Regions from separate parts of the Bradyrhizobium sp. GW821-FHT13H06 genome, predicted to be linked through region 2. Evidence: predicted binding sites of a transcription regulator. Region 2 holds the regulator's gene; each other region holds the start of a gene.
The links. Region 2 encodes LexA, which represses DNA repair genes until DNA is damaged. Its sites were predicted from a motif close to TGTTCNNNNTGTGTTCNG; they were not measured.
Positions count from the first base shown of each region.

Region 1 (7,818 bases), on a different contig from region 2:
GCCGACGGCGCTGAGGCGCGCCTCGATCCGCTCCACGGCTGCGACCAGCTCGGAGATATGGCTGACCGCGGTGTCGACGGCGCTGCGCGATTGCGCGATCTCGCCGACTGCCGCGGACGTCGTCGTCTGTACGGCCTGCGATGCGTTGGCGATGTCGTGGTTGGCCGACACCATCGTCTCGGCCGTCTTCTGCAGGTGGTGGAAGCGTTCCGACTGGCTCGCGACGCGGCTTGCGACCTCCTGAACGTTGCCGGCGATGTCGGCGAGTTCCACGCCGAGGCCGCCGATGCGGTCGGCGAGCTGGTCGATCAGCCGCTCGGCGAGGGTGCGGTTGGAGCCGGTGTCCATGACGGCAAGGTGTGCGACGGACATGTTCGATGAGTCCTCCAGTCAGAGCCGTTCACCGGCTCACGGCGGCATTCCCATTCCAAATTCGACCTTAGAGGATGATTCGCCGCGGCCGTCTTGCCTGAGCGTGCACTACAGCTTGTAGGCAGTGCGAAATCCGCCCCAGTGCCGGCCTTGCACGCGGATCGGGACGTCGATCTCGCGCATCATCACCGTGTTGCCGTTGCCCATGTCCCGCGCATAGCTCTGGACCAGGTACGAGCGCAGGTTGCGCGCGGCAGCGAGCCCCGCCGGATCGTTGAACATCCGCCGGTTGCGGCTGTTGGCCGTGTTCCAGGCGACGTCGCCCGGCCGCTGCGTGTGCGAATAGATCTTGTTGTGGACCGGCAGGAAGCCGTTGCGGTCGACCATGGCGCAGAACGCCATCCGCGGCTCCCTCGCCAGAAAGGCTTCCTGGAACGGCGGCAGGGCGCGGTCGGCCCAGTCCAGATATTTCGTGCGGAATTGCTGCGGATTGGTGCCCGCAATTTCCACGTAGTCCGTGTCGAACAGGTCCTCCAGCTTGACCTCGCCGCGCGCGACCGCCTGCTCGAATATCTTGGTCAGCGCATTGCCCGCCTCCATGGCACGGGTGACCAGCTCCGTGTTCTCCTCATGGATCGACCAGAGCTTGTCCTCGATCTTCTCGTTGAGCGCGGCGCTGGCACCAACGAATTGCGCGCGGGCGCCTGCCTTGGATTGCTCGACCACGCGCAGGCGGCAGGCGCCGATGTCTTCGAGGGTGCCTTCGATCATCGCTTGCGGTGCAAGCCTGGCTGCATCCGCGCCGCCGATCAGAACGCCGTCCATCGCGATTTCGTAGACCGGCATGACCCCGCGCGTGGTCTCGAACCTGAGATGGCAGGGCAGCCGCTCGGTCTTGCGGCGGTCGGCGTGCTCGCTCTGGCCGAGCAGCACGGCGCAGCGCGATTTCAGCTTTTGAGCAAAAGTGGTAACGGCCTTGCCGGCGCTGGCGACGCTCTCGCCATGGGTCTCGGCCGCCTTGGTCGCGGCATCGATCTCGGCCGCGCTCTCGCCGACCGAGATGATGAACTCCGAGGCGCTGGCGGCATTTCCGGAAACTTCGCTGGTCGTGGCGTTCTGCTCGGCGACGGCGCCGTTGACGGTGTCGAAGACCGGGCGGATCGCCTCGATCGCCTGCGAAATACGGTGCACGGCATCGGCGGAGCCGGCGGCGTCGCGCTGGAGCGCGTCGATCTTCCTGGTGATCTCTTCCGTCGCGCCCTGGGTCTGCACCGCGAGCGCCTTGACCTCGGTGGCGACGACCGCAAAGCCTCTGCCCGCATCGCCGGCGCGTGCGGCCTCGATGGTGGAGTTGAGCGCGAGCAGCGTCGTCTGCCGCGCGATCTGTGCGATCAGATTGACGACATTGCCGATGGCGGCGGAGGATTCGCGCAGGCGCTCGACATTGGCGCGGGCTTCCTGCGCCGCGGCGCTGGCCTCGTCGGCGAGCTTGCCGGCATTGCGGACCTGCGCGCCGATTCCTTGCGCGGACTGGGTGAACTTGTCGGCGGCATGGGCGAAGGTGGAGGCGGTCGACTGCGCCGCGTTGGTCCGGCCGGTCAGGGCGTCCGTGCGGTCGCGAATGGCGGCAAGCGTCGCGGCGGTCGCCTCGGCGCCGCCGGCCACCGAATTGGCGGCCCGTTCGAGCTGGCGGATCATGGCGCCCAGCTCGAGTTCCAGCAGTTCCAGGATTTCCCGGGCCGAATCACTTTCGGCGGCCGGGGCCGGCGCGGAATGGGCCGCCGGCTGCGGAGCCTCCAGGGCTGTCGCAGGCGCAGCCGGGTCCGGCAGACGCTTCCGAAATAATCCGAACGCCATCGGGCCTCTCTTGTCGGAGAACGGTCGGGCGCTATTTTCGCAGCCCGGAATGAAATCAGGGTTAACGGTGCCTGACCTCTAGGCACGGGCGAGTACGGTGTTACCTTAAAGTCGTAGAGCCTCTTTCATTTCGGTGGGTTGGCGGCCTATAAGGCCGCGCTTCCCACGTTCACCTTGGCGCACGATTCCTTAACGAGACCACGCATGGCCGGACATTCCCAATTCAAGAACATCATGCACCGCAAGGGGCGGCAGGATGCCCAGAAGTCGAAATTGTTCGGCAAGCTGGCGCGGGAAATCACCGTCGCGGCCAAGCTCGGCACGCCCGACCCTGCCATGAACCCGCGCCTGCGCGCCGCCGTGATCGCCGCGCGCCAGGAGAATATGCCGAAGGACAACATCGAGCGCGCCATCAAGAAGGCGCTCGGCAGCGATGGCGAAAACTATGACGAGATCCGCTACGAGGGCTACGGCCCGGGCGGCGTCGCCGTCATCGTCGAGGCGCTGACCGACAACCGCAACCGCGCCGCTTCCGACATCCGTTCCTTCTTCACCAAATCCGGCGGCAATCTCGGCGAAACCGGCTCGGTGTCCTTCATGTTCGACCGCACGGGTGTCATCGAATACGACCGCAGCGTCGCTTCCGACGACGCCGTGCTCGATGCCGCGATCGAGGCCGGCGCCGACGACGTCGTCTCCGGCGAAGGCGGTCATGAGATCTACGCCTCGACCGAAGGCTACCGCGACGTCGCCAAGGCGCTGGAAGCCAAGTTCGGCGAGCCGCGCAAGGCCGCGCTGATCTGGAAGCCGCAGAACACGGTCACCGTCGATGACGAGACCGGCGAGAAGCTGCTCAAGCTGATGGACCTGCTCAACGAGCATGACGACGTGCAGCAGGTCTACGCCAATTTCGAGATATCGGACGCGCTGGTCGCGAAGATGGGCGGCTAGGGCTCGCGTGTCCCGGACGCGCTGCAGCGTGAAACGCTGCTGCGCAGAGCCGGGACCCATCGTTCTCCGGGTCCAGACGCCTTCTGGGCCCCGGTTCAGCGTCGCGGCACTGCGTGCCGCGCTACGCCCCGGGGCACGAGACCGCCTTTCCCCTGTTACTTCCGTTCTGTTTCTGTTTCCCCCGCGGCGGCCAGCCGCTATCACTGGCCCATGACCGCGCTCCCGATTCGTGGCCCCGTTCGCATCATCGGCATCGACCCCGGCCTGCGCCGCACCGGCTGGGGCGTGATCGAGGCCGAAGGCAATCGCCTGATCTACGTCGCCTGCGGTTCGGTGGAGCCGCCGGACGATCTGCCGCTGTCGAGCCGCCTGCTCGCGATCCATGAAGGGCTCGCGGCCGTTCTCTCCAACCACCAGCCGATGGAAGCGGCGGTCGAGCAGACCTTCGTCAACAAGGACGGCGTTGCCACGCTGAAACTCGGCCAGGCCCGCGGCGTCGCCATGCTGGCGCCCGCAATGTTCGGCATCTCTGTCGCCGAATATGCGCCGAACCAGGTCAAGAAGACCGTGGTCGGCGCCGGTCATGCCGACAAGCAACAGATCGCGATGATGCTGAAGATATTGCTGCCCAAGGCCGAGCCGCCGTCCGCGGACGCCGCCGACGCGCTCGCCATCGCCATCACCCACGCCCATCACCGCCAGAGCACGGCGCTGCGGCTGAAGGTGGCGGGTCTCTAATGCGCGTTGTGAGGCACAGATGAGCCGCATAGACGGTGTGCTCCCTCCCCCCTTGTGGGGGAGGGGCGGGGAGAGGGGTAGCCGCAGCGGCGGTGCCGCCGTCATTGACGAGCCTGGCGCGCAGTCCTCACGCCTTCGAGACAATCCCCGTGTGGCACCCCCCTCCCTGACCCTCCCCCACAAGGGGGGAGGGAACGGACAGACGATGCCGTGCGTCCTTCAAGCGATGGGTGCGCAGCGATGATCGGCAAGCTCAAGGGCCTGATCGATTCCTACGGCGAGGATTTCGTCATCCTCGACGTCGGCGGCGTCGGCTACCAGGTGCACTGCTCCTCGCGCACGCTGCAGCATCTGCCCTCGCCCGGCGAGGCCGCCGTGCTGTCGATCGAGACCTACGTCCGCGAGGACCAGATCAAGCTGTTCGGCTTCCGCACCGACCAGGAGCGCGAATGGTTTCGCCTGCTCCAGACCGTGCAGGGCGTCGGCGCCAAGGTCGCGCTCGCCGTGCTCGGCACGCTGGCGCCGGCCGATCTCGCCAATGCCATTGCGCTGCGCGACAAGGCCGCGGTGGCACGCACGCCCGGCGTCGGCCCCAAGGTCGCCGAGCGTATCGTCACCGAGTTGAAGGACAAGGCGCCGGCCTTTGCCAATGTCGACCCGGCCGTGGTTCATCTCGCCGGCGCCGTCGACGACCAGCGCGCGCCGCGCCCCGTGGCGGATGCGATCTCCGCACTGGTCAATCTCGGCTATGGTCAGCCGCAGGCCGCCGCGGCCATCGCATCGGCCTCGCGTAGTGCGGGCGAGAATGCCGAGACCGCGCAGCTCATTCGTCTTGGCCTGAAGGAGCTCGCGAAGTGAGCGATCCCAAGGCCAGCCGCATGGTTTCTCCCGAGCGCCGCAGCGACGATGTCGGCGATACCGCGCTGCGCCCGCAATCGCTGTCCGACTTCGTCGGCCAGCAGCAGGCGCGCAAGAACCTGTCGATCTTCATCGAGGCGGCGCGCAAGCGCGGCGAGGCGCTGGATCACGTGCTGTTCGTCGGGCCGCCCGGCCTCGGCAAGACCACGCTGGCGCAGATCGTGGCCAAGGAGCTCGGCGTCGGCTTTCGCGCCACCTCGGGGCCTGTCATCGCCAAGGCCGGCGATCTCGCCGCCCTCCTCACCAATCTCGAAGAGCGCGACGTGCTCTTCATCGACGAGATCCATCGCCTCAGCCCGGCCGTGGAAGAAGTGCTCTATCCCGCGATGGAGGATTTTCAGCTCGACCTCATCATCGGTGAGGGGCCCGCCGCGCGCTCGGTGAAGATCGAGCTGTCCAAGTTCACGCTCGTCGGCGCGACCACGCGCGCTGGCCTTTTGACCAATCCGCTGCGCGACCGCTTCGGCATCCCGGTGCGGCTGAATTTCTACACGATCGAGGAGTTGGAGAGCATCGTCAGCCGCGGCGCGCGCGTGCTCAATGTCGGCATGAGCGCGGACGGCGCCAACGAGATCGCGCGCCGGGCCCGTGGCACGCCGCGCATCGCCGGCCGCCTGCTGCGGCGCGTCCGCGATTTCGCCTCGGCGGCCGATGCCGACAAGATCGACCGCAAGATCGCCGATCACGCGCTGAGCGCGCTCGAAGTCGACGCCGCGGGGCTCGACGCGATGGACCGCCGCTATCTCACGACCATCGCGCTCAACTATGGCGGCGGCCCGGTCGGTGTCGAGACCATGGCCGCCGCGCTGTCTGAGCCGCGCGATGCGATCGAGGACATCATCGAGCCCTATCTGATCCAGTGCGGCTATCTGCAGCGCACTCCGCGCGGCCGGCTGCTCACCTCGCACGCCTTCCGCCATCTCGGTCTCGCCGAGCCCAGCCGCGATCCGTCTCAGTTCGGCCTGTTCGGCACCGATCCGTCCGAAGACGACTGACTGCCGCAACCGGTGAACCCGCCGGTTCAATCCCATCACTAATCCGATGCGCGGCGTACGGCATCGCCGCTCTCGCACACGGATTGGAGTGGGAAGAATGGGGCTGACGGACGACGCTGGATTGCTCGAGGTCATTGCGGCTGCGCCGCAGCTGCAGACGCCTGATGAGACCGAGGCGTTCCTGGACCCGATGCCGCTCGGCGAGCTGGCGTCGATGTGGTGCGCGCTTCAACGCGTCAGCCGGCGCGACCAGGTCGGCAGCATCTGGGCCTTGAAACTCTATTTCGATCGTCTGCCGCACCGCCGGCCGCAACAGGCGCTCGATCTCGTGCTGGAAGTGCTCAAGTCCGAGGCCGACAAGCCGACCGTGATGCAGCTCAACGACAAGTTCCTGCTGTCGCTGCTCTACGCACACGGCGAGGAGGTGATCGCGCGCATCGAGCACGAGGCCGGGCACAATGACCGGCTGCGCTGGCTGCTCGGTGGCGTGCATGTCGATCCCGACGACCCCTTGATGTCGCGTATTGCAGGACTTGCCGACAGCAAGGCCTGGCAGACCGATCATCTGGCGCAGCGCACGCCGCGCGAGCCGCTCGATTTCGCCAACATGTCGACCGCCAGGCTCGCGCGTGCCTGGGTCGAGCAATATTCCAGATCCGAGCGCGACCGGGACGACAATCTGTTCGCGATCATGGATTTCGAGCGCGACCTGCGCGAGGACGATCCCGATAGAATGATCGATCTGATCCTGGAAATCCTGAAGATCGAGGCCAATCCGGTGTTGCTGTCGCTGCTGGCCGCAGGTCCCCTCGAAGATGTGATCAGCGTCGGCACGATCGACCGCATCGAGCGCGAGGCGCGTGTCAATGAACGTTTTCGCGATCTGCTCGGCGGTGTCTGGTACTACCGGGTGTCGGACGAATTGAAGACGCGGCTGGATGCGCTGGTTGGCGAAAGCCATTGGTGATGCCCGTGCAGGCGTCTGCACGAGGATGCAGACGATCTGCACGAGCGCATCCCAATTCTGCTTCAATCGCGTCGCATCGAGAAGCTGCATCAGAAACGGGCTTCCATGATCACGCGCCGTCATCTCATCCGTTCCATCGGCGGTCTGTCCGCCCTCGGCGTCTCGACGGCCGCCTATGGCGTCGGCGTCGAGCCGATGCTGCGGCTCCGCGTCACCCGCTATCATCCGACGCCGCGGCAATGGCCGGCGGATCTTCCGTTGAAGATCGCCGTCATCGCCGACCTCCATGCCTGCGATCCCTGGATGCCGCTCGACCGGGTCGAGGCCATCGTCGACCGCACCAACGCGCTGAACGCCGACCTCATCGTGCTGCTCGGCGACTATGTCGCCGGCCTGCATCAGGTCACGCGCATCATTCCGTGCAGCGAATGGGCACGCGTGCTGGCCGGCCTCAAGGCGCCGCTCGGGGTCCACGCCGTCATGGGCAACCACGACTATTGGGATGACAGGACGGTGCAGCGGGCCGGGCAGGGGCCGACCGTCGCGCACCGTGCACTGGAAGCGGCCGGCATCCCCGTCTACGAGAACGACGTCGTGCGCCTCACCAAGGACGGCCGCCCGTTCTGGCTCGCCGGTCTCGGCGATCAACTTGCGTTCCTGCCCGCGCGCCGGTTTCGCGGCATGGCGCGGTTCGGCGCTGACGATCTCAGTGCGACGCTCGCCAAGGTCACGGACGATGCGCCCATCATCCTGCTCGCGCATGAGCCCAACATCGCGCCGCGCGTGCCGGCGCGTGTCGCGCTGCAACTGTCCGGCCACACCCATGGCGGCCAGGTCCGCCTGCTCGGCTGGTCCCCCGCGGTGCCGCCGCAGGACGGCGTCCGCCTCGCCTATGGTCATGTCAGGCTGAAATGCGACGTCATCATCTCCGGTGGCCTCGGTTGCAGCATCATGCCGCTCCGCGTCGGGGTGCCGCCGGAGATCGTCGAGGTGAGGCTGGGGCGGGCCGCGCCGGTTGTG
Region 1 is NZ_JBXAPN010000002.1:920,730-928,547, reverse strand. It holds gene AC1RQP_RS11315 (methyl-accepting chemotaxis protein) at 1-372, opposite strand, end outside; gene AC1RQP_RS11310 (methyl-accepting chemotaxis protein) at 481-2,229, opposite strand; gene AC1RQP_RS11305 (YebC/PmpR family DNA-binding transcriptional regulator) at 2,434-3,180, shown strand; gene ruvC (crossover junction endodeoxyribonuclease RuvC) at 3,391-3,918, shown strand; gene ruvA (Holliday junction branch migration protein RuvA) at 4,159-4,776, shown strand; gene ruvB (Holliday junction branch migration DNA helicase RuvB) at 4,797-5,831, shown strand; gene AC1RQP_RS11285 (DUF6869 domain-containing protein) at 5,929-6,798, shown strand; gene AC1RQP_RS11280 (metallophosphoesterase) at 6,904-7,818, shown strand, end outside.
Region 1: a site for LexA is predicted at 3,343-3,360, ahead of ruvC (crossover junction endodeoxyribonuclease RuvC). Genes of this name have one in related genera too.

Region 2 (7,818 bases):
ATCGCCAAAGCGCGGTGTCACGAACTGATCTCGGTCGGCGGATTTGCGGAATCGATAGCTGAGGACCTGCTTGCAATTGCCAGTAGGGAGCACCTGACGGCCTGACGTTCGCGTTCTAACCGCACCGGAAGCGCGACCGACAGCGGCTGACGACGCACCGCCGGCGATTGAGGCGCTGACAATGAGGCCCGCTGGTCGCACCGGCGGGCTTACCAAGAAAAGGTTGTGGCATGGTGGGCTGCTACCGTCCCCATCACCTAAAAGCGAGTATTGTCCGTCTGCTCAACTTTGGGAGGTTTGAAATGACACGTATTTTGCTGATTGCTCTCGCACTGACCTTCGTAGCTCCGACCGTTAGCGCGATCGCGGGCCCATGCGACACCTCTTCCGACCGCGCGTCCGATGGTTCGCGGTGCGGCGATCGTGCCGCTGATCGTAGGCCTGGCGGCAAGTAATCCACTGGGCCCGCCGGTTCGCGCTGGCGGGCCTTTTGTTGGGCAAGAGTAAGCCAGTAGTTCTCCGGCCCAGAACAAATGGTGAGGAATAACGCACCCGCTTTGTTCTTTCTGCGTGTATTTATAAGCGGAACACCCTGTAAGGTCCGCGTCAGCTTGGTGGTTATAAGTTGAGTTCTGTAGTGTCCTAATTTGCTTTTTGTCATTTGGACGGTGCTATAATCGTTCCGTTCTGGGAACGACTGCCATGGACTACCGCGCTTACGTCTTAGACGATGAGGGGCGCATCACCGGCGTGCATGAGCTGGACTGCGCCAATGATGAAGAGGCTAAGCAGAAGGCCGCTCAATTGCTCGATGGGCACGATCTTGATGTCTGGAACCGAGCGCGGCACGTCACCCGATTGAAGCACCACACAAGGCAGTAAGGCCGCCTTAGTCGGCGGCCTCTTTCGTGCCTATAATCGCCAGCCGTGGGTTGCCTCGATCGAAGTCAGGCCGCATGTCGGCGCCGCGGCTTCCGCATCCCTGACAGACGAACTGCGGCTCGATATCAGACAGCCGCACCTGATCGCCCCAGCGGCCGGCGTCGAGGGCAACGTGACGGCCACAGTGGCAATAGACCAGCACGCCACGAACGCCCATGCCGCGCATCTCACCGAAGGTGATCTTGAGCGGCCGGCCGTCGGCGTGGGTGGGCGTGTGGCGTCGAGGGCGAGGCATGTCGCCGTCAAAGCGGGATCGTAAGTATCTCGCAAACTATCAATCCCTTGGGGCAGGGAGCGCGCGCATCGTGGGTGTGGAAAAGCGAGAAACCGGGCCGTGATTCTGCGGATGCCTCGCGAGATTGTGTCGTTGCGGGTAGCGGCGGCTCATGCGATCCTGAAGGCGGCCCGGAGGTGCACTCCGGACCGCCCCCTGGGGAGCCAACTCGGTGGGTCATGCGAAGGCCGGCGTCGTAACCGCCGGCCTTTTGCTTTTCACCGAGCTCCGCATTGGTCAGAGCCAACCATGGCGAACCAAGGGCAGAGCGCCGATGAAGCACCGAGCACGACGATTGTGCCTCAATCGGATTATGTACGGCATCACGAAGTGGCGACCTCAACACCGGGCTTCACCGGATGGACGCTTCCGAATCCACTGAGCCTTGACGTGAAGATTTGGCGGTCTCATCGACGCCATGGGGCAGCATCAGCATACATTGACGAGCTCGACGTCTGTCCTGGGTCACGCCGGCCTCTATTTGCAGTCTGTCACGATCTGATCCTGGCGCGAATCCATGCCCCGCAGGCATTCCCGCACTTCGCCAGTGACGCGATTGACGCGCCAGATCAGCGCCGGTCCGCTCGCCATCTGGTAAGGGGCTACAAGCTGAGCCGCGACAATGCATGCGCCGATCACAGCGGCGCCGGCCAAGATGGATTGCGGAATGGTCATCACGCCTCGCCCCCCAAAAAAGTAATCGCAGCCAATTGAAGCGCAGCAGAGCGGTGCGGGCAAGCTGGCGCCTTTGCGTCCGAAGCCGCTTCCCGCCTGCTTCCCCTGTCGGAATCGTGGGAAGCACAGGCGTAGTAAAGCTCTGTAACGCTTACAAAAAATCTTCTCTTGACCGATCTCCGGCTATCACATGGCGGTCGTCGCCGGCGTCGTGTTCTTCGCGGTGCGCGCGCTGCTGGCGCTGATTCCGGGGCTGGCGGCCGGCTTCGCCATCAAGAAATGGTCGGCGGCCGCGGCGATGGTGGCGGCTGCGTTCTATCTGCTGCTGTCCGGCGCCGAGGTCGCGACGCAGAGATCGTTCTTCATGACGGCGGTGGTTTTGATCGCCGTGATGGTCGATCGCCGCGCCATCACGTTCCGGACGCTGGCGGTGGCCGCGCTGATCGTGCTGGCCGTCGCGCCCGAGGCGCTGGTTCATCCGAGTTTTCAAATGTCGTTTGCGGCAACGCTCGGGCTGGTGGCGCTGGTGCAGATCGGCATGCCGAACCTGCTAGCATCGCCCGATCATTCCGCAACGGCGCGGATCGCACTGTGGGGCGGCCGCGAGATCGCGATGCTGTTCCTGGCCTCGTTGATCGCCGGGCTTGCGACCACGCCCTATGCCGCCTTCCACTTCCACCGCGTGACGCCATACGGCGTGCTCGCCAATCTCGGCGCGATGCCGGTGGTCTCGGCGCTGGTGATGCCGGCGGGGCTGCTGGGATTGCTCGCAGCGCCTTTCGGGCTCGACGGCGCGTTCTGGTGGCTGATGGGGATCGGCATCGAGTGGATGGTCGCGGTCTCGCGCTGGGTGGCGGCTCTGCCCGGTGCAGTCGGCCGCATTCCCGCGTTCGGGATCGCGCCGCTGATCGCGGCGAGCCTCGGGATCATCGTGATGGGGCTGTTGCGCACGCCCCTGCGCTGGTCCGGTGCCCTGGTGCTGCTTGCCGCGATCCTCTGGGCGATGTCGGTGCGGCAGCCCGATATCCTGATTGCCGGGGATGGCGCGAGCGTCGCCGTGCGGGGCCGGGACGGGCGGCTGCATGTGATCCGCGCCGGCAAGGATGGCTTCCTGCTGAGGGAGTGGTTGGCTGCCGATGCCGATCCGCGCGATGCCGGCAGCGCCTCGCTGGCCGACGGTGTGTCGTGTGACGAGTCCGGCTGCGTGACGCCGCTCGCGGACGGACGGCTTGTCGCGTTGGCGTTGCGCATCGACGCTCTGGCTGATGATTGCAGCCGCGCCGCGCTGGTGGTGACGGCGCGGCCCACGCCGCCCGATTGCGCGGCGATGGTGGTCGACAGGCCGCGGCTCGCCAGTCAGGGCGCGCTGGCTCTGACGCAGAGCGGTGACGGCTTCTCGGTTCGGGCGGTGAGGGCGAGAGGCACGAGCCGCCCCTGGCTGCCGGCCGGCGCCGGCGAGGGGGATTTCGACGGCAGCCTTGCGCCGAAGACGGCCGTGCCCCGCAACCGGGACGCAACGCCATCGGAGACGGACTTGCAGGCGGACGATTGAGGAGCGATGCGGGAGAGGTCGGTCGGGATCTCGCAGCAGGACGCAAACCATACCATCTCGCCGGCCTCGGCCGGCGATGGCATTTCATTCCTGGCCCACGACCATCGGCCGGGGGCGACGACGTCAGCCGATCGGCAGGCGCGTGATCGTGGACCGCGTGTCGGCGACGATCTGCGGCTTGTGCTCGCGTTCGCCAACCGGCTGGGTCACCGGCAGTTGCAGCACGGTCGCGCGCTGGCCTTCGACGAGCTGTGTCACCAGCACGTATTTGCCGTCGGGGAATTCGATCGCGTCATGATGGCGATCGGGAATGTGCGGGTCGATCTTGCCGAACTTGCCGACGCGGGAGTTCACGGTGCGCGTCCAGATCCAGCGATTGTCGTAACGGACGTTGTCCGCGAAGGCGAGCTCCGTTCCCGGCAGCAAGCAGACCGCGACGGAGAGATCGGCTTCGGAGGCGAAGCCGCGCGTCGAGGTGCCGCGGAAGGTCGTCGTGACGATCGTCTCGCCGACTTCGGCGGGGCGCGTCGCGACAGCATGCAGGCTGTAGTCACACATCGGGTGCTCCTCATGCGAAGATAGCAACCCGCACCTCTTTTTGAGGCGCAGGCCTCTATCAGGGTGGAAGCACGCAACGCTCTGCTTCGTTGTAGGCAAATCTGCGGCTGGACGCCGCAAGCCGCGATCACATTATCTTTCCCGGATTCGATAGGAACAAAGCCGACGCCTGTGTATTCGGAAGGCGCGTGTCGGCGCCTCGCGGCGCCGACCAGCCAGAGCATTGCCAGCTCGCTTGCCGAATGGCGGTGCGATTGTATGGCAACGGCTTACGTCGCTGATGCTGCGATCGGCGCCGCAACATCGTCCATGGAAAGTCTGGCGCATCACGTGTCCTCGAACTCTCAGGCCCGCGAAGCGATGCTGCGTCGTGCGGCGTGTCGAGGATGGCGCCGAAAGAGGGGGCCGGACAATCTGAGCAGAACCGGAAAAACCATCCAGCCGGAGCGGACAGTGATCCGCTCCAATAGATATCGAACGACCGCTCAGTACTTGCGGTAAAGCCCGATCAGCTTGCCCTGAATCTTCACGCGGTTCGGCGGAAGAATGCGGACTTCATAGGCGGCATTGGCGGGCTCGAGCGCGATAGAGGCCCCGCGGCGGCGGAAGCGCTTGAGCGTGGCTTCCTCGTCGTCGATCAGCGCCACCACGATGTCGCCGGTATCGGCGCTCTCGTTGCGCTGGATCAGCGCCATGTCGCCGTCGAGGATGCCGGCCTCGACCATCGAATCGCCGCGCACTTCGAGCGCGTAGTGCTCGCCCGAGCCGAGCATGTCAGGCGGCACGCTGATGGTGTGGCTGCGGGTCTGCAGCGCCTCGATCGGCGTGCCGGCCGCGATGCGGCCCATCACGGGCACCGCGACGGGACGCTCGCCCTCGTCCACAGGCGGGCTGGAGGTCGTGCGGACCTTGCCGAGATTGCCCTCGATGACGCTCGGCGTGAAGCCGCGGCGACTGCCGGCGGCGGCCTGCAACTCGGGCAGCTTGATCACCTCGATGGCGCGGGCGCGGTTGGGCAGGCGGCGGATGAAGCCGCGCTCCTCAAGCGCAGTGATCAGGCGATGGATGCCTGACTTCGAGCGCAGGTCGAGCGCATCCTTCATCTCGTCGAAGGACGGCGGCACGCCGCTTTCCTTCAGACGTTCGCTGATGAATCGCAGAAGCTCGTATTGTTTGCGCGTCAACATCTCGACCAAAGTCCCCCGGTTGATGTCGTTCAATTCCGAGACGAGGAAGTCAGCGATAAGCTGCTACACGTTCGAAACAAATCATGAACGGACACTATATGTTCGATATGTGTTCCGCAACTGCTTAATTTACGGTGAACAGAGCGAAGCTCGCGCCATGCGTGTGGCCGTGCAGCTCACACCGGCAGGCGCAGCACCTCGCAAGGCGTGCCGGCCTCGGCCCTCGGCGCGAACGGTGCGCGCACGAGAAGTACCTGCGCCGCAGCGAGATTCGCAAGCAGAGAGGAGTCCTGATGGCTGACGGGAAGGGCGACGAGCGTGCCGTCGTCACGCTGTTCCAGGCGCGCACGCAGATAATCCTCGCGTTGGTCATTGGCACCGAGATCGCGGCCCAGCACGGCGCGCTCGCGGCGATGATGAATCATTGAACGGCCCGACAGGGCGCGAATCAACGGCACCATGAACAGGAAGGCGCACACGTAGGACGACACGGGATTGCCGGGCAGGCCGATCACGCGCATTGCGCCGAGCCGTCCGTGCATCATCGGCTTGCCGGGCCGAATCGCGATCTTCCAGAACGCCATCGAGATGCCTTCGTCCTTGAGCGCCTGCTGGACCAGATCGTGGTCGCCGACCGAGGCACCGCCGGTCGTGATCAGGATGTCGGCGCCGCTCTCCCGGGCGCGACGGATGCCGGCGGAAGTGGCCTCCAGCGTATCGGCGGCAATGCCGAGGTCGATGGTCTCGGCGCCCGCGCTGCGGGCGAGCGCGTGCAGGGCATAGCCATTGGAATAGACGATCTGGCCGTGACCGGGCGTGGTGCCGGGCATCACCAGCTCGTCGCCGGTGGCGAGAATCGCGACCCTCGGACGGCGGCAGACGGCGAGATGCGGGTGATTCATTCCGGCGGCCAGCGCGAGATCGCGCTCCGTGAGACGGCTTCCCTTGCGGAGCAGCACGTCTCCCTCGCGGAAGTCGACGCCGGCGGAACGGATGTGCCGCCCGGAAATCGCGGCTTCCTTGATCGTGACGAGCTTGCCTTCCGCGACAGTGTCTTCCTGGATCACGACCGCATCGGCCCCGTCGGGAACGACGCCGCCGGTGAAGATCCGCACGGCTTCGCCGGGGCCAACCCTTCCCGCGAACGGACGACCCGCCGCGACCTCGCCGACCACCGTCAGCCTGGAATCGACCGTTGCCGCGTCAGCCGCGCGCACGGCATAGCCATCCATCGCCGACATGGCCTGCGGTGGCTGCGTGCGCCGCGCCGCGACGTCGCGCGCAAGCACGCGATGATAGGCCTCATCGAGGGAAACCATCTCTTCAGGTAGCGGCTCTGCATCCGCCAGCACCGCGGCAAGCGCGTCAGAAACGGGCATGAGGGCCACGGGCGGAAACTCCTGCAAATCGTTGGCGAGAGTTCTAGCCGAGTGCAGGCGCGAGGCAAAGCAGCACGCAGGATGATTTATCCGGCGCGATTTCCGTCGCGGCGGCGGCAGTTCAAGTCCGTCGCGGCATGATCCTGAAGGCGAGACAGACCGGCACGAGGATGGCCATGGCGAGGACGAGAATGACGAGCGCCACGGCCGACATCGGTCAACGTCCTGCCGGATCGCTCGGACCGACGTCCGGTGCGACGTCGGGAGCTCTGGGATTCGGATCCTTGTCAGGCAGCGGATCGGCCAGGGACTTCAGGTCGGCCGCCTTGCTGATCAGCTTGGCGGAAAGGTCAGAATCCGAGGTGGTTCTGGCGAATTCAAGCAGGAGAGAGGCTTGCTTGGTGAGATAGGTTTTGCCCAGCACGTCGATCAATCCGATGTAGAAGTCCCAACGGACTCATGAGTCCGAAGGGTGGTACTCCGTTCCCGGAACTCCGTACAAAAATGCACAAAGCGGCTCGGTTCCTCATCTCCTGCAAATTTGGCTCCGGGAACCGCGGGCATGACCTGTCGCGGCGACTGCCTGGCATTCAGATGCCAAGCGCCCTCAACGCGTTCCCGACGTCGCCTGGCGACGTCACGTGCACGGCATTCAAGCCGCGCGCCCGCGCGCCCTCGATGTTCTCGGCGAGGTCATCGAAGAATACGATGCGACCGGCGGGCACGCCGATCGCGGCGACGACGTGGTCGAACGCCTCCGCGTCCGGTTTGCGCAGGCCGATGCTGGACGACAGATACAGCTCGCGGAAGTGGCCGAGCACGCCGGCATATTCCTTCGAGAAATAGTCCACATGCGGCCGATTGGTGTTGGAGAAGGCATAGAGCGGCATCTGCTTCGCCGCGCGCGGCAACAGCTCGGCGATGTCGGGCATCTCGCCTGCGAAGATCGCGTTCCAGCCTTCCAGGAACTGCGCGTCCGAGATGCCGATTCCGAGTGACGCGCGCAGCGAGGCGAAATAGTCCTCGTCGCTGATCTTGCCCATCTCGTGCAGCCGGTAGGCCTCATCACGCACATAGCGCGCGACGATGGCCTCGGGCTGGCAGCCGGCATGTCCCGCCCAGCAGGCGATCGCCTTGGAGAAGTCGATGTCGAGCACCACGCGCCCGAGGTCGAACAGAAGCGCATCCGCGCTGCCGGGAGTAAGCGATGTCATTGCGTCCTTTTCACTTCAGTATCGGCCAGTCAGTAGC
Region 2 is NZ_JBXAPN010000001.1:197,577-205,394, forward strand. It holds gene AC1RQP_RS00975 (hypothetical protein) at 1-105, shown strand, start outside; gene AC1RQP_RS00980 (hypothetical protein) at 703-882, shown strand; gene AC1RQP_RS00985 (hypothetical protein) at 890-1,177, opposite strand; gene AC1RQP_RS00990 (hypothetical protein) at 1,694-1,891, opposite strand; partial or broken gene AC1RQP_RS00995 (ComEC/Rec2 family competence protein) at 2,067-3,443, shown strand; gene AC1RQP_RS01000 (hypothetical protein) at 3,567-4,001, opposite strand; gene lexA (transcriptional repressor LexA) at 4,487-5,188, opposite strand; gene AC1RQP_RS01010 (molybdopterin molybdotransferase MoeA) at 5,365-6,576, opposite strand; gene AC1RQP_RS01015 (hypothetical protein) at 6,785-6,991, opposite strand; gene AC1RQP_RS01020 (HAD-IA family hydrolase) at 7,158-7,781, opposite strand; gene AC1RQP_RS01025 (alpha-hydroxy acid oxidase) at 7,811-7,818, opposite strand, start outside.

Region 3 (7,818 bases), on a different contig from region 2:
TGAAATCGCCCGTGATCTCGGCATGCGACGTCGTGCTGACACCCGCGACGTTGCACTCGGAATCGCTGACATAGCCGGTCGCAGTCTTCTTGATCTCCTGCTTGGCGCAGATCTGCTTGGCCATCGGGGAGACGTTGTTGCTCATCTCCTTGTCGACGGTCTCGTCGGTGCAGTGCTGCATGGTCATCTCGGGCATGGGCGAGCCGGTCGTGACCAGCTTCATTTCCCAAAGACCAGCCTTTCGTACCGGCAAATCGTCGGCGCTCGCGGTACCTGCCGACAACACGAGACAAATGGCCGCGCCGAGCAAAGCGAGTTTGCGCGTCATGTGGGAGACTCCCGGCTGAGAGTGCCGACCTTCGACAGCGCCTCAGTACAGCGTGCGGATCGGCTGCTCGGCGGCACCATAGGGCACCCAGCGGCAGGCGAAAGAGATGTAACCGCCGTCATAGCCCTGCACCGCCAGGAATTTGGCGACCTTGCCGTAGCGTGCGCAGTGATCGACCGCGACTTGACGCGCGTCGACCTGGGTCGCCATCGAATAGGCGATGATCCCGCCGGTGTCGTTACCCTTGAACGGCGGCACCGGAAGGATGTCGGCCCGCGCCGACTGGCTCGCCATCAGACCCAGGGCAAGAAGGCCAGCGGCCGCAATGATTCGCATTCCCGTCACTCCAATTGGCTGGCGCCAGTCTACGGTGCCGGGATGGAAGTGAAAAGAACAGAAGCCCGGTTGGCCGCGACGTCCCGGTCAACTCCTGGCCAAGTGTTGCCGCGCTGCACTTGACCTCCCCCGGCCTTCGCGGCACCGTCTGAACTTCGCAAGACTTGAGCTGTCTGGATTGACCATGCGCGCCCCCTCCCCGAAATCGCTTCGCTTTGCCGCCCTGCTCGGCCTCATTTTCGGGGCGCTGTCGCTCGGCGAGGCCAGGGCCGCCAATCCACTCGAGCTGAATTTCTGGCTGAGCGGACCGCGCTACGACGGCGCCGTCGTCGATTGCGACAAGGCCCTGCCGACGATCGCCACCCAGTTCTGGGAAAAAGAGAGCTCGTTCTGGAATTCCTCGTTGAAGATCACCAGCTTCTCCGCCGTTCGCGAGGTCGCCTTCAGGCCCTGGCAGTCCGACAACATTCCGCGCCGCTTTTGCACCGGCGAGGCCATGCTCAATGACGGCAAGGTGCGTAAAGTGCACTTCTCGATCGCCGAGGATGCCGGCTTCGCCGGCTATGGCGATGGCGTCGAATGGTGCGTGGTCGGGCTCGACCGCAACTGGGCCTACAATCCGGCCTGCCGCGCCGCCAAGCCCTGATCCGAAGAGCGTCTGATTCGGGCTGATCAACCCGCAGACGACAGCATCTTCGAATTTTGTTCTTGAAATGTTCTCTTTGCCTGCTAGGCTGCGCGCACAGTTTAGTTGAGGGGCGTTGCCATGTTTCATCCCAGATTGCGTTCGTTGTCCCGTCTGATGATCTCGCTGACCCTCGCCGCCGGGCTGGCAACGCTCGCCGGCGGCGCGAAAGCCCAGGACAAGCGGCAGAACGCGCCGGGCGAGTTCGACTTCTATGTGCTCGCGCTGTCGTGGTCGCCCTCGTTCTGCGAAGAGGCGGCCGAGCGCGGCGGCCGCTCCCAGATCCAGTGCGGCGGACGGCCCTACGCTTTCGTCGTGCATGGGCTGTGGCCGCAATATGAGAACGGCTTCCCGGAATATTGCCAGCGCCCGGCGCCGCGGCTGAACCGCAACATCGTGTCATCGATGCTCGATTTGATGCCGGCGCCGGGCCTGATCTTCAACGAATGGGACAAGCATGGCACCTGCTCCGGGCTTGAGGGCCGCAGCTATTTCGAGACGATCCGGAAAGCGCGCGCCGCGATCAAGATCCCGGCCGACTATCTCGATCTCTCGCAGGCCAAGACCGTGGCGCCGGCGGAAGTCGAGGAGGCCTTCATCAGGGCCAATCCGGGCCTCAGCACTGCCAGCATCTCGGTCACCTGCAACCGGACACGGCTGTCCGAGGTCCGCATCTGCCTCAGCAAGGACCTGCAATTCCGCGCCTGCGACGAGATCGAGCGCCGCGCCTGCCGCCGCGACCAGGTGACGATGCCGCCGATCAGGGGCGGTTGAGGCCGACTGCTCCGATCGTCGTTTCGAGGCGCGCATCGCGCGAACTATGATGCGCAGCGTCGCGCGATGTCGTAACTCTCCGCCATGAACTACCGCCACGCCTTCCACGCCGGCAGCTTCGCCGATGTCATCAAGCACATCGTGCTGGCGCGCATCCTCACTTATCTGCAGGACAAGCCGGCGGCGTTCCGCGTCATCGACACCCATGCCGGCGCCGGCCTCTACGATCTCGACAGCGACGAGGCGCGCCGGGGCGGCGAATGGCTGACCGGCATTGCGCGGCTGCTGCAGGCGCGCCTGTCGAACGAGACCGCGGCGCTGACCAAGCCCTATCTCGACATCGTCCGCGCCTTCAATCCGAAGGGCGAGCTCAAGGCCTATCCGGGCTCGCCGTTGATCGCGCGCGGCCTGCTCAGGCCGCAGGACCGGCTCGTCGCATGCGAGCTCGAGCCGAAGGCGCGGAAAGCGCTGATCGACGTGCTGCGCCGCGACGAGCAGGCCCGCGTGGTCGATCTCGACGGCTGGGTGGCACTGCCGGCCTTCGTGCCGCCGAAGGAGCGGCGCGGCCTCGTGCTGATCGACCCGCCCTTCGAGGCCAAGGACGAGTTCGAGCGGCTCGGCGAAGCCTTCTCGGCGGCTTTCGCGAAATGGCCAACCGGTATCTATGTAATTTGGTACCCGGCCAAGAACCGGCGCGCCACCGACACGCTGGCCCAGACGGTCGTGCGGCTCGCAGCTGCAGCAAAGCCCCCCGGGAAATGCCTGCGCCTCGAATTCAGCGTCGCGCCGCAGGCCGACAGAGCCGCCCTCACTTCCACCGGGCTCTTGATCGTCAATCCGCCCTATACGCTGCACGGCGAGCTCAAGACCATTCTGCCCGAACTGGAAATGCCGCTCGGCCAGGGCGGAGCTGCCAGATTCCGATTGGAGGTGCCCAAGCCTTAAAGCCAAGCCGTAACACTCCGGCATTCTTGGGAAAAATATGCAGGACCGGTAGTCAATCTGCAACGAACCGTATTATGCTGTTTCCGTGACTGGCTTTACGTTCCGCTTCCGCGAATGGTTGCGGCGGAGTGAAGGCCTAAGAAAGATCCGGCCGGACCGATGAGGTCCGTCCAAGGATGGCCAGCTCCCGGGCTCCGTAAGGCCCGGTCATGTCGTGACGTGAGTCTGCGTCGCGGCGGAGGAGCAATGAGGGGGAGTTTCCCGATGGCCATGACGGGAACGGTCAAGTTCTTCAACGGCGAGCGCGGCTACGGCTTCATCAAGCCTGACGACGGCGGTCGCGATGTCTTCGTTCACATCACCGCTGTGGAGCGGGCGGGACTGAAGGACCTTGCCGAAGGACAGCGTATCACTTTCGAAGTCGAACCGGACAAGAAGGGGAAAGGCCCGAAGGCGGTCAACCTGGTGATCCTCGCCTAGCGAGCCTGGCGCAAAAAAATCCCGACCGCGAGCGGCCGGGAGGCTGGTCCGGTATTTTCTTCTTGAGACGTCAGAAGTGATAGTTCACGCCTGCGCGGACAACGCTGGCGCTATAGCCGTTGGACACGCCCGTAATCGCGAACTGACTCGTGGACAGATCGATGTAGAGATATTCGAGCTTGACGCTCCAGTTCGGCGCGAGGCCCACTTCCGCGCCGGCACCGATGGTCCAGCCCGCAGTGGTGTGCGATTCCGTCCAACCGAAGGTCTGCCCACGCAGCTCGCCGAACGCAAGACCGGCGGTGCCGTAGAACAACACGTTGCTGAACGCGTATCCCGCGCGGCCCCGCAGGGTGCCGAACCACGGATTGGAGAATTTCCACGGCGCGAAGGTGTCGTCGGCGCCGGCGGCCTGGATGTCGCCCTCGACACCGAACACCCACGGGCCGTTCTGGAAATTGTAGCCGGCTTGCACACCGCCGACGAAGCCCGACGGCTTCGAGGGGTTGTTGTCCACCGAACCCCATTCATAGCCGATGTTGCCGCCGAGATAGGGACCTGCCCAGCTATAGGCATTGAGCGGCTGGTTGACGGTATAGGGCGCACGTTGCCCATAACTGAGATCGGCGGCTTCTGCCGAAGCCGTCCAGCCGGCCGCAACCAACGCGGCCGCGCCCACAACGAGCCCCTTCATCACTCACTCCAACGCAACTGTCGCAACCTGCGCGATGCCTGCGCCGCCGCGCCGGCCCTGCATGGTTACGGAACCAAGAACTTTTCGCGTAGGATTTATCGAGAGTTTTAAGTTAAAGGGCTGTTAAGTCGGGTTACTGCGCTGTTAACAGACTTAAGGAAGCGTTACCGGGACCTGTGCGTGCGGCAGGGCCGGAACTTCAAATCGACACCCCCAGCGCCTAAATTCGTCCCCATGGTTCACGATTCCACCGACAATCCGGACGACGCACGCGCGCGCAAATCCCGGCGCGGCATGGCACCGGATGGCCCGCCCCAGGAGATCCAACAGGAGACGGCGCCGCCGGACCTCGATCCCGCCAGCGCAAGCGGCGACGACGAGGACGATGCGCGGCTGCCTGATATCCTAGAGGAGAGTGGCGCCGTCGGAGAAGGCCCGCTCGCGACCGGCCACGAGGCGATCGAACGCGCGGTTCGGCTCGCCCCCACCTCGCCCGGCGTCTATCGCATGCTCAATGCGAATTCCGACGTGCTCTATGTCGGCAAGGCCAAGAACGTCAAAAAGCGCCTGTCCAGCTATGCGCGCCAGAGTGCGCCGCTGCCGGCCCGCATCCTGCGCATGATCGCCGCCACCGTCACCGTGGAGATCGTCTCGACCAATACCGAGACCGAGGCGCTGCTGCTCGAGGCGAACCTCATCAAGCAGCTGCGGCCGCGCTTCAACGTGCAGCTGCGCGACGACAAGTCGTTTCCCTATATCCTGATCACCGGCGACCATTGGGCGCCGCAGATCCTGAAACATCGCGGCGCGCAGACCCGGCCCGGGCGCTATTTCGGCCCGTTCGCCTCCGCGGGCGCGGTCAACCGAACCATCACGGCGCTGCAGCGCGCATTCCTGATCCGCTCCTGCACCGATTCCTTCTTCGAGAGCCGCACCCGGCCCTGCCTGCTCTACCAGATCCGCCGCTGCGCCGGCCCCTGCACCCGCGAGATCGATTTTCCCGGCTATACGACGCTCGTGCGCGAGGCGACCGACTTCCTCTCCGGCAAAAGCCATGCAGTGAAGCAGGAGCTCGCCGGGGAGATGGAGAAGGCGGCCAACGAGCTTGAATTCGAGCGCGCCGCGCTCTACCGCGACCGCCTTGCTGCGCTCTCGGCGATCCAGTCGCAGCAGGGCATCAATCCGCGCACGGTGGAAGAAGCCGACGTGTTCGCCATCCACCAGGAGGGGGGCTTCTCCTGCGTCGAAGTGTTCTTCTTCCGCACCGGCCAGAACTGGGGCAACCGCGCCTATTTCCCACGCGCGGAAAAGACCTTTACGCCGGAGGAAGTGCTCGGCTCGTTCCTCGCCCAGTTCTACGACGACAAGCCGCCGCCGAGGAACATCCTGCTGTCGCACGAGATCGAGGAGAGCGAGCTGCTCGCCAATGCGCTGTCGATCAAGGCCGGCCACAAGGTCGAGGTCACGGCGCCCAAGCGCGGCGAGAAGAAGGAACTCGTCACCCACGCGCTGACCAATGCGCGCGAGGCGCTCGGCCGCAAGCTCGCGGACACCGCGACGCAAGGCCGCCTGCTGGACGCCATGGCCGCAACGTTGAACCTGCCTCACCCGCCCAAGCGCATCGAGGTCTACGACAACAGCCACATCCAGGGCACCAATGCGGTCGGCGCCATGATCGTCGCGGGACCCGACGGCTTCGTGAAGAACCAGTACCGCAAGTTCAACATCAAGTCGGAAGGACTGACGCCAGGCGACGATTACGCCATGATGCGCGAAGTGCTGGAGCGCCGTCTCAAGCGCCTGATCAATCCGCCCGAGGAGGGTCCAGCCAAGGCGAAGGACGACGACTTCCCGCAATGGCCCGACCTCGTGATCATCGACGGCGGCCGCGGGCAGCTCAACGCCGTCCGCGAGATCTTTGCAAATCTCGGCCTGACGCAGGTGTCGCTGATGTCGGTCGCCAAGGGACCGGACCGGGATGCCGGCCGCGAGACCCTGTTCATGCCGGAACGCGAGGCCATCAAGCTCGAGCCGCGCGATCCCGTGCTCTATTTCATCCAGCGCCTGCGCGACGAGGCTCACCGCTTCGTCATCGGTTCGCACCGCAAGCTGCGCAAGAAGGACATCCGCGAGGCCGGCTTGCAGGAGATTCCGGGCATCGGCCCGTCCCGCAAACGTGCCTTGCTACATCATTTCGGGACCCTGAAGGAGATCGAGCGGGCCTCGATCGCCGATCTCGGCAAGGTTCCGGGGGTGAGCGCCGAGAGCGCCCGCAGGATTTTCGAGTATTTCCATCCCCAGCCGGGATGAACTAAAGGGGGACCCAAAGGGAGCCTTGGTCATATGGTCGTCGTATCCCGCACCCATCTGGGAAGCGGAACGGTTGACCTTCAGGCCCGAGCGGTATTGGTAGGACGGATGAACATCGCCACGACACGAGGGACGACCAGGCGCGCGATGTCCCTCCCGAACATCCTGACCTATGGCCGGATCGCCGCGATTCCGGTCGTGGTCGGATGCATTTACGCGCAGTCCATCCTGGATCAGCCGCTGTGGCTGCGCTGGGTCGCGGTCGCCATCTTCATTGCGGCTGCGGTCACCGACTACCTCGACGGCTATTACGCGCGGATCTGGAATCAGCAATCGGCATTCGGCCGGATGCTCGATCCCATCGCCGACAAGCTGCTGGTCGCCTCCTGCCTGCTGATGCTCGCCGCCGACGGCATCATCCACGGCTGGTCGCTGTGGGCCGCCATCGTGATCCTGTGCCGCGAGATCCTGGTCTCGGGCCTGCGCGAATATCTCGCTGCGCTCCGCGTCAGCGTGCCCGTGACAAAGCTTGCGAAGTGGAAGACCACGGTCCAGCTGGTTGCGATCGGCTTCCTGCTCGCCGGCCCGGCTGGCGACGAGGTGCTGCCCATCGTCTCGATGATCGGGCTGGCGCTGCTGTGGGCCTCGGCGATCCTCACCATCTACACCGGCTACGATTATTTCCGTGCGGGCATCCATCACCTCATCAAGGAGGACGAGGGATGAAGGTGAAGTATTTCGCCTGGGTGCGCGAGCGCGTCGGCAAGGCCGAGGAGACGATCGAGCCGCCCCCGAACGTGCGCACCGTCGAGGAACTGATCGCCTGGCTGTCCGGCCAGGGCGAGGCTTATGCGTATGCGTTCGAGAAGCCAAAGGTGATCCGCACCGCGATCGACCACGCCCACGTCAAATCAGACGCCGCGATCGCGGGCGCCCGCGAGATCGCGTTCTTCCCGCCGATGACCGGCGGCTAGGCTCATGACCTGCCCCGTCACCATCCGCATCCAGGAGGGCGATTTCGACATCGCGCGCGAGATCGCGCTCCTGACGAACAGCCGCACTGACATCGGCGCGGTCGTGAGCTTCTCCGGCATCTGCCGCGCCGACGAGGACAGCGCCAAGGTCGCCGCGCTGACGCTCGAACATTATCCGGGCATGGCAGAAGAAGAGATCGAGCGCCATGTCGACGAGGCGAGCTCGCGGTGGCCGCTGAACGGCGTCACGGTGATTCACCGCGTCGGCCGCTTCATGCCGGGCCAGAACATC
Region 3 is NZ_JBXAPN010000006.1:420,210-428,027, forward strand. It holds gene AC1RQP_RS25930 (DUF3617 domain-containing protein) at 1-328, opposite strand, end outside; gene AC1RQP_RS25935 (hypothetical protein) at 371-664, opposite strand; gene AC1RQP_RS25940 (hypothetical protein) at 849-1,310, shown strand; gene AC1RQP_RS25945 (ribonuclease T2 family protein) at 1,431-2,123, shown strand; gene AC1RQP_RS25950 (23S rRNA (adenine(2030)-N(6))-methyltransferase RlmJ) at 2,208-3,068, shown strand; gene AC1RQP_RS25955 (cold-shock protein) at 3,333-3,548, shown strand; gene AC1RQP_RS25960 (outer membrane protein) at 3,619-4,242, opposite strand; gene uvrC (excinuclease ABC subunit UvrC) at 4,477-6,552, shown strand; gene pgsA (CDP-diacylglycerol--glycerol-3-phosphate 3-phosphatidyltransferase) at 6,661-7,278, shown strand; gene moaD (molybdopterin converting factor subunit 1) at 7,275-7,526, shown strand; gene AC1RQP_RS25980 (molybdenum cofactor biosynthesis protein MoaE) at 7,531-7,818, shown strand, end outside.
Region 3: a site for LexA is predicted at 1,368-1,385, ahead of AC1RQP_RS25945 (ribonuclease T2 family protein). Genes of this name have one in related genera too.

Region 4 (7,818 bases), on a different contig from region 2:
GGGATGCGCGCCGTCTCCACCGAGATTTCAGCCGAAACGGGCGCCGGCGGCTTCATCCTTCCGAACGACCGCGTCGACATCATCCTGACCCGCCGCCTGAAGAATCCCGACGGCAACAGCGATGGCCCGACCGGCGGCAACGACCTCATCCTGTCCGAGGTCATTCTCGCCAACATCCGCGTGCTCGCGATCGACCAGGCGCCGAAGGAAAAGGACGGCCAGAATGCCGTGCTCGGCAAGACCGTCACGCTCGAGCTCAGGCCCGACCAGGTCGCAACGCTCTCGGCCGCACGCCAGGGCGGCACGCTGACGCTCGCGCTGCGCAGCATCGTCGATGCCAACGCATTCGAGGGCACGCCCGAGGACCAGGCGGTCAAGCGCCCGGGCGGCGTGAACGTGATCCGTTACGGCGTGCAGGCACGACAACTGACGTCACAGAAGTGATGGGGATAGCATGAATTACGGGGGTGATCGAACGAGCCTGCGCATTCGGGGGAAGCGCGCGCGCTCGTTCCTGGCGGGGACGATGTTGATGCTGGGGCTGCTCGCAGCCTCCGACGCCGTCAGCGCCGCGGATGCGCCGGTCGGCGACCAGGCGCCGATGCAAGCGCCCGACCTCGGCGTGTCGCCGGTCTCGACGGTCGCAGCGGCGAGGACGCGATTCCTGTCGCTCGGCGTCGGCAAGTCCGTCGTCATCGACCTGCCGCGCGAGGTCAAGGACGTGCTCGTGGCCGACCCCAAGATCGCCAACGCGGTGATCCGCTCGGCGCAGCGCGCCTATATCATCGGCGGCCAGGTCGGCCAGACCAACGTCGTGTTCTTCACCGCCGACGGCCAGCAGGTCGCCTCCTACGACATCGCCGTGAAGCGCGATCTCAACGGCATGCGCGCGGCGCTGCGCCAGTCCTTGCCGGGCGTACAGGTCGAAGGCGTCGGCGACAGCGTGATGCTGACCGGCTCGGTGTCGAGCCCGGTCGAGGCCCAGCAAGCCGGTGACGTCGCCGCAAAGCTCGTCGGCGGCGCCGAGAAGGTCGTCAACAACATCGTCGTGCGCGGCCGCGACCAGGTGATGCTCAAGGTCGTCGTCGGCGAAGTCCGCCGCGACATCGTCAAGCAGCTGGGCGTCGATCTCAGCGCCAGCCTGAACGCCGGCACCGCGGTGGTGAATTTCAACAACTCCAACCCGTTCTCGGTCTCCGGCGGCCCGCTCGTCAGCAGCAACGGGCTCGGTGTCACCGGGCTCGCAAAAGGCGTGGCCACGGTCAACGCCACGATGCGCGCGATGGAAAGCGCCGGCGTGATGCGGACGCTGGCCGAGCCGAGCCTGACGGCGATCTCCGGCGAGTCCGCCACCTTCATTGCCGGCGGCGAATTCCCGATCCCTGCGGGCTATTCCTGCGATCCGGTCACCCATGTCTGTACCACCCAGATCACCTACAAGAAGTTCGGCATCTCCCTGAACTTCACGCCGGTCGTGCTCAGCGAGGGACGTATCAGCCTGCGCGTGATGACCGAAGTCTCGGAGCTGTCGAGTCAGAACGCCATCTCCGTGACGCAAGCGGTGTCCGCGGGCCAGACCAGCTCGATCACCATCCCGTCGATCCAGACCCGCCGCGCCGAGACCACGCTGGAAATTCCCTCGGGCGGCTCGATGGCGATGGCCGGCCTGATCCAGCAGCAGACCAAGCAGGCGATCAACGGCCTGCCCGGCGTCGACCAGCTGCCGATCATCGGCGCGCTGTTCCGCAGCCAGGACTTCGTCAACAACGAGACCGAGCTGATGGTGATCGTCACGCCCTATGTGGTGCGCGCGGTCGCCCAGAAGGAATTGTCGCGGCCCGACGACGGCTTCGCGCCGGCCTCGGACGCGCAGACGGCGCTGCTCGGCCGCATGAACCGCCTCTATGGCATCGCGCGCCGCGTCGATCCGATCAGCGGCACGCCGGGTGATTTCGGCTTCATCATCGACTGAGACGAACGCGCGGCGTGGGGACCGGGGCAGGAATTGGGGCAGGAGGGGATGAGGCGATGACGAAGACGACAGCCGATCGACGTCGCAATCTGGGCGTGGTGCTGGCACTGGCGGGGATCTCCGTCATGCTCGGCGCCTGCAACACCACCGAGATCGTCACCCAGACGGTGCCGACCGACTATCGCCAGCGCCACCCGATCGCGGTGCAGGAAGGCAAGAAGTCGATTGTGATTTTTGTCGGCAAGGCGCGAGGCGGCCTCTCAGCCGCACAGCATTCGGATGTCGCGGGCATCGCGCGGGACTGGGTGCGCGAAGGCACCGGCTCCGTCGTCGTCGACGTGCCTGTCGACAGCGCCAATTCGCGCGCGGCTGCTGCGACCTACCAGGAAATCCGGTCCGTGCTGGCGTCGGGCGGCGTGCCGTCGCGTGCCATCGTCCAGCATCCCTACCGCCCCGAGGATCCCGGGCTGCTGCCCACCATCCGCCTGAGCTATTCGAAGATCGCGGCCGTCGCCGGCCCCTGCGGGCTGTGGCCGGAAGACGTCGGCCCCTCCATCCTCGACCCCGGCTACAATGAGAACCGGCCCTATTTCAATCTGGGCTGCGCCACCCAGCGCAATCTCGCGGCCATGATCGACAACCCGGCCGATCTCGAGCAGCCGCGCGCCGAGACACCCGCCTATACCGCACGACGCAACATCGCGTTCGAACGCTATCGCAAGGGCGCGACGACCGCGACCGCCTATCCCGAATCCGACAAGGCCAAACTCAGCGACACCGGCAGATGACAAGCTTCGACGACGAAGAAGCGGACGATCCGCGGCACCCCGAGGAACACATTGCACCGGTTCCTCGCATTTCCGTGCAAGCCTTTTGCGAGACCGAGCAGACGCTCAATGCGGTGACCGCGGCGGGCCAGGATCGCCGGCTCGCCAAGGCCCACCTTACCGCCAAGGACGGTGGCCTCGCCGCGGCGATCGAGGTCTATGAATCGATGCCGACGCCGAACGTGATCGTCATCGAGTCCGACGGCACGCGCGACATCCTCGAGGGCCTGGACGACCTCGCCGGCGTCTGCGATCCCGGCACCCGTGTGGTCGTGATCGGCAATCCCAACGACACCGCGCCCTATCGCGAGCTGGTGCGCCGCGGCGTCAACGACTACGTGGTCGGCCCGGTCGAGACACTCGACGTCGTTCGCTCGATCTGCAGCCTGTTCTCGGCTTCCGAGGCCATCATCACCGGCCGCGTCATCGCCGTGGTCGGCGCCAAGGGCGGCGTCGGTGCGTCCACCGTCGCGCACAATGTGGCCTGGACCATCGCCCGAGACCTCGCGCTCGATTCCGTCGTGATCGATCTCGACCTCGCCTTCGGCACGGCGAGCCTCGACTACAACCAGGATCCGGTGCAGGGCATCGCCAATGCGGTGCTGTCGCAGGACCGGCCGGACACGGCGCTGATGGAACGCCTGCTCGCCAAATGCACCGATCGCCTCAGCCTGCTGGCGGCACCGGCTGCGCTCGACCGCGTCTATGATTTCGGTACCGAAGCCTTCGATGCGGTGTTCGACACGCTACGCATGACCACGCCCTGCATCGTGCTCGACGTTCCCCATCAATGGTCCGGCTGGACGCGGCGCGCGCTGGTCAACGCCGACGACATCGTGATCGTGGCCGAGCCCGATCTCGCGAACCTGCGCAACACCAAGAACATGCTGACCGTGCTGAAGGCGGCACGCCCCAATGATCGCCCGCCGTTGTACTGCATCAACCAGGTCGGCATGCACAAGCGCGCGGAAATCGAGGTCAAGGCGTTCGCCAAGACCATGGAGAGCCAGCCGATCGCGGTGATCCCGTTCGATTCGAAGCTGTTCTCGACCGCGGCCAATAACGGCCAGATGATCGCGGAGGTCGCCAAGACCCACCGCACCACCCTTCTGTTCCAGAACATGGCGAACCGCCTTGCCGGCCGCGGCGAGGTGAAGAAGCCGAAGCGCTCGCTGCTCGAGCCGCTCCTGAAGAAGCTGAAGGGCAGGTCGGGGCGCGGGTCGGCCCCGCATCGCAAGGCGTCGTAAAGATCGGGAATCGCAAAGATCGGAAGAGGGCGGACTATTTGTCCGCCCTTTGCTGTTTCTTCGCCAGCAACTGGCGCAGCGCCGCGACCTTGGCCGCCGCCTGATCGGGCGGCAGATCGGCCTTCACGAGTATTTCGGCTTCGGCCTCTCGGCCCTGTAATCCCAGCACGAGCGCGAGATTGGCACGAACCCGCGGATCGTTCTGATTGCGCTGATAGGCGCGGCCGAGCACCTGTTCGGCCTTCGGCAGATTGTTTTGCAGCACATAGGACAGGCCGAGATTGGACAGCACGGTCGGCTCGTTCGGCACGATCTTCAACGCCGCGGCGTAATATTGCTGCGCCTCCTCGTTGCGGCCGAGCTGATCGAGCGCCGCGCCCTGCGCCGACAAGATGCGCCAGTCCGGATCCTCAGGCGTATGCGCACGGCTGAGAACGTCGAAGGCCTGCTGGAAATTGCCGCTATCGGCGAGCGCGCGGCCGTAGCCGGCGAGCAGCGCCTTGTTGCTGGGATGGCTGAGCACGGCCTGCTCAAGCACCGCGACCGCCTGCGCGCGCTGGCCGGTCTCGCGCAGCGCCTTGCCGTAGGCGAGCGCAACGGAGGGATCGCCGGGCCTGGCGCGATAGCGCTCGCGCAATGCGTCCATGTCCGACCGGGCGTCGGCCTTGCCGGCTGTTTCCGATTTGCCGCCGAGCGCGCCGGTGACGTCCTCGAGGCCCGTCGTCTGACAGCCGCCCAGGCCGAGCACCAGGAGTGCGGGAAGCAGGAATCTCGCCGGAGGGGCGAGGGACGAACGCTTGGACATACTCTGATCACTCGGCAACTGATCAGAGATGCTGACCCATTAACGCTAAAGTCCCGTTAAGGAGGACGGCCCCTGCGGCCTAGTCCACGAATTCGGCGCCGAACTCGCAGCCGATGCGCCAGCGCAGGCGGCATTGGCGGGAATAGTCGGGCGCGAAGATGATGGTGAATTGCGGCGGCACTTCCAGGAATTCCGCCACCACTTTCACACCCCCATCCGAAATATCCGTGATCGTGCAGTCCCTCGGCAGCGAGCCCGCGCCAAAATGAATCTTGGCGAGCCGGCTGCACACCCGACGTTCGCTTCTCCGGCGATTTGCAAGCATCTTGCTACTTCACTTGTTAGATCACGGCCCATCCCGCAGCCTCAGGAGTAATGGACATTCGTTGGAATGTGCTGAGGACAGAAGCCCGCATTCGAGACGTAGTCTCCACGTCGCGTTTACGACTGGTTAGGATTTGGCGACCTGCGGGATTGTCCCGTATCATTCGTACGAAGGACGTGCGTCAGCTCGAAATTTTTCGGGCGATCCTGCCCGCGGGTCTCAATGATAAATGGCTGGGAAAACGGAACAATTCTCAATTGCGCTTCCGGTCGAAGCTATCGAAACGATCGAGAATGGGCTGATCCCGTTCGGAATTCACGGGAAGAAGCGCGGGACAGTATCCGCTCACCAACGTAAGGCATTGGTCTCGCACCTCGGTGCCATAGCTCAAAGGTGCCCATACGCGCCTTCGTCTCACCTTGAACCATAGGTCGCGCTAAAAGCCCGCCAGCGGAGCCTTCAAGGCGCTCTGATAGATTTCCAGCGCGAGTGTCAGAAAAGAGTAGTCCGTGGTGTCGGTGATGTTCTCTCGCCCTGTCTAGACTGCTGTCTCCCGATTGCTTCAGAAGAACCTCGGCCAACGCCAAGCTCATGATCGAGTAATAAAGTAGTGTCGGTTTGGTAGCGAGCGAGACCACTTTGCTTGCGAGGAAGTACTCTCGGGCCTGCATCAAGCAAAATCGGAGTTGGCGGGCCTGCTTTCGGGCATTCTGCTCTTGCTGCCTACTCAGTCCGTGAAGCTTGACGAGCTGATTGGTGACGGTGCTCACATTGTGGAACCGCTGAAGCGACGCCCAAGGTGCTCGCTCTTCGATTGTTCTAATTACCGCAATGTCTGTAAGCAGCATCTCCGGTTATTATCTGAACTCGGGTTGTATTTGACCTCAGCTCACCCAGACATTAGCGGCTTTCCACAAGCGAGCCGCCACCAAGCTCCGGAGAATGTTCCCGTATTGTTCTTGCGCAAGCGGCCGCGCTCTGCTACCCCTAATTGCGCGAAAGGGGCAGGCTGGTTCGAGCATGGTTCAGCGGGTTTCTACCGTCGCCTTCGAGGGGATCGAGGCCCGCGCGGTCGACGTGCAGGTGCAGGTCGCCCCTGGCCTGCCGGCCTTCGCCATCGTCGGCCTGCCGGACAAGGCGGTATCGGAGGCGCGCGAGCGGGTGCGCTCGGCGCTGATCGCCTCGGGGCTGGCGCTGCCGGCGCGGCGGATCATCGTCAATCTGGCACCCGCCGACCTTCCCAAGGAAGGCAGCCATTACGACCTGCCGATCGCGCTCGGGCTGATGGCGGCGATCGGCGCGATCCCGCCGGATGCGCTGACCGGCTTCACCGTTCTCGGCGAGCTCGGCCTCGACGGCTCGATCGCACCGGTGGCCGGTGTATTGCCAGCCGCGATCGGCGCCAATGCGCGCGAGGAAGGCTTGATCTGCCCGGCGGCCTGCGGCTCCGAGGCGGCCTGGGCGAGCCCGGACATCCAGATCATCGCGGCGAGTTCGCTGATCCAGATCGCCAACCATTTCAAGGGCACCCAGGTGCTGTCGCGGCCCTCGCCGAAAGTGCACGAGGCGCCCGCCTCCACGCTCGACCTGCGCGACATCAAGGGCCAGGAAAGCGCCAAGCGCGCGCTGGAGATCGCGGCCGCCGGCGGGCATCACCTGCTGATGATCGGCGCGCCCGGCGCCGGCAAATCGATGCTGGCCGCGCGCCTGCCCTCGATCCTGCCGCCACTGTCGCCGGGCGAGCTGCTCGAGGTCTCGATGATCGCCTCCGTCGCCGGCGAGATCGAAGGCGGCGCGCTGACGGCGCGGCGCCCGTTCCGCGCGCCGCATCATTCCGCCAGCATGGCCGCGCTCACCGGCGGCGGCATGCGCGCCAAGCCCGGCGAGATCTCGCTGGCGCATCAGGGCGTGCTGTTCCTCGACGAGCTGCCGGAATTCGATCCGCGCGTGCTGGATTCGCTGCGCCAGCCCCTGGAGAACGGCGAAGTTGCGGTGTCGCGCGCCAATCACCGCGTCACCTACCCTGCCCGCTTCATGCTGGTCGCAGCGATGAATCCCTGCCGCTGCGGCAATGCGTTCGAGCCCGGCTATGCCTGCAAGCGCGGCCGCATCGACCGCTGCACCGGCGACTACCAGGCGCGCATCTCCGGTCCCCTCATGGACCGCATCGATCTGCGCATCGAGGTGCCGGCCGTGACCGCGGCGGACCTGATCCTGCCCCCGGCGGCGGAAGGCTCCGCCGAGGTCGCCGCACGCGTGGCGGCGGCGCGCGACATCCAGCTCGCGCGCTATGCGGATGCCGGCCTGCCAAATGTCCGCACCAATGCCGAGGCGCCCGCCTCGGTGCTGGAGGAAATCGCAAAGCCGGATGCGCAAGGCGCCAAGCTGCTGCGCGATGCCGCCGAGACCATGCGGCTGTCGGCGCGCGGCTATCACCGCGTGCTGCGGGTGGCGCGCACGCTGGCCGACCTCGACAACGCCGACAAGATCGGCCGGCTGCATCTGGCCGAAGCGCTGTCCTACCGCGCACTCGCGGAGGATGTGCGGCAGATGGCGTGATCGCATCGCGCATCAACCCGGCGGTAACGATTTTCCTTTACGCTCTGCAAACCATAAGGCCCGCGCGTTTCGGTCGTGAGTTC
Region 4 is NZ_JBXAPN010000003.1:331,438-339,255, forward strand. It holds gene cpaB (Flp pilus assembly protein CpaB) at 1-444, shown strand, start outside; gene AC1RQP_RS14000 (type II and III secretion system protein family protein) at 455-1,972, shown strand; gene AC1RQP_RS14005 (CpaD family pilus assembly protein) at 2,029-2,760, shown strand; gene AC1RQP_RS14010 (CpaE/TadZ family protein) at 2,757-4,046, shown strand; gene AC1RQP_RS14015 (tetratricopeptide repeat protein) at 4,081-4,851, opposite strand; gene AC1RQP_RS14020 (PilZ domain-containing protein) at 4,931-5,176, opposite strand; gene AC1RQP_RS14025 (YaaC family protein) at 5,452-6,024, opposite strand; gene AC1RQP_RS14030 (YifB family Mg chelatase-like AAA ATPase) at 6,197-7,735, shown strand.
Region 4: a site for LexA is predicted at 6,120-6,137, ahead of AC1RQP_RS14030 (YifB family Mg chelatase-like AAA ATPase). Genes of this name have one in related genera too.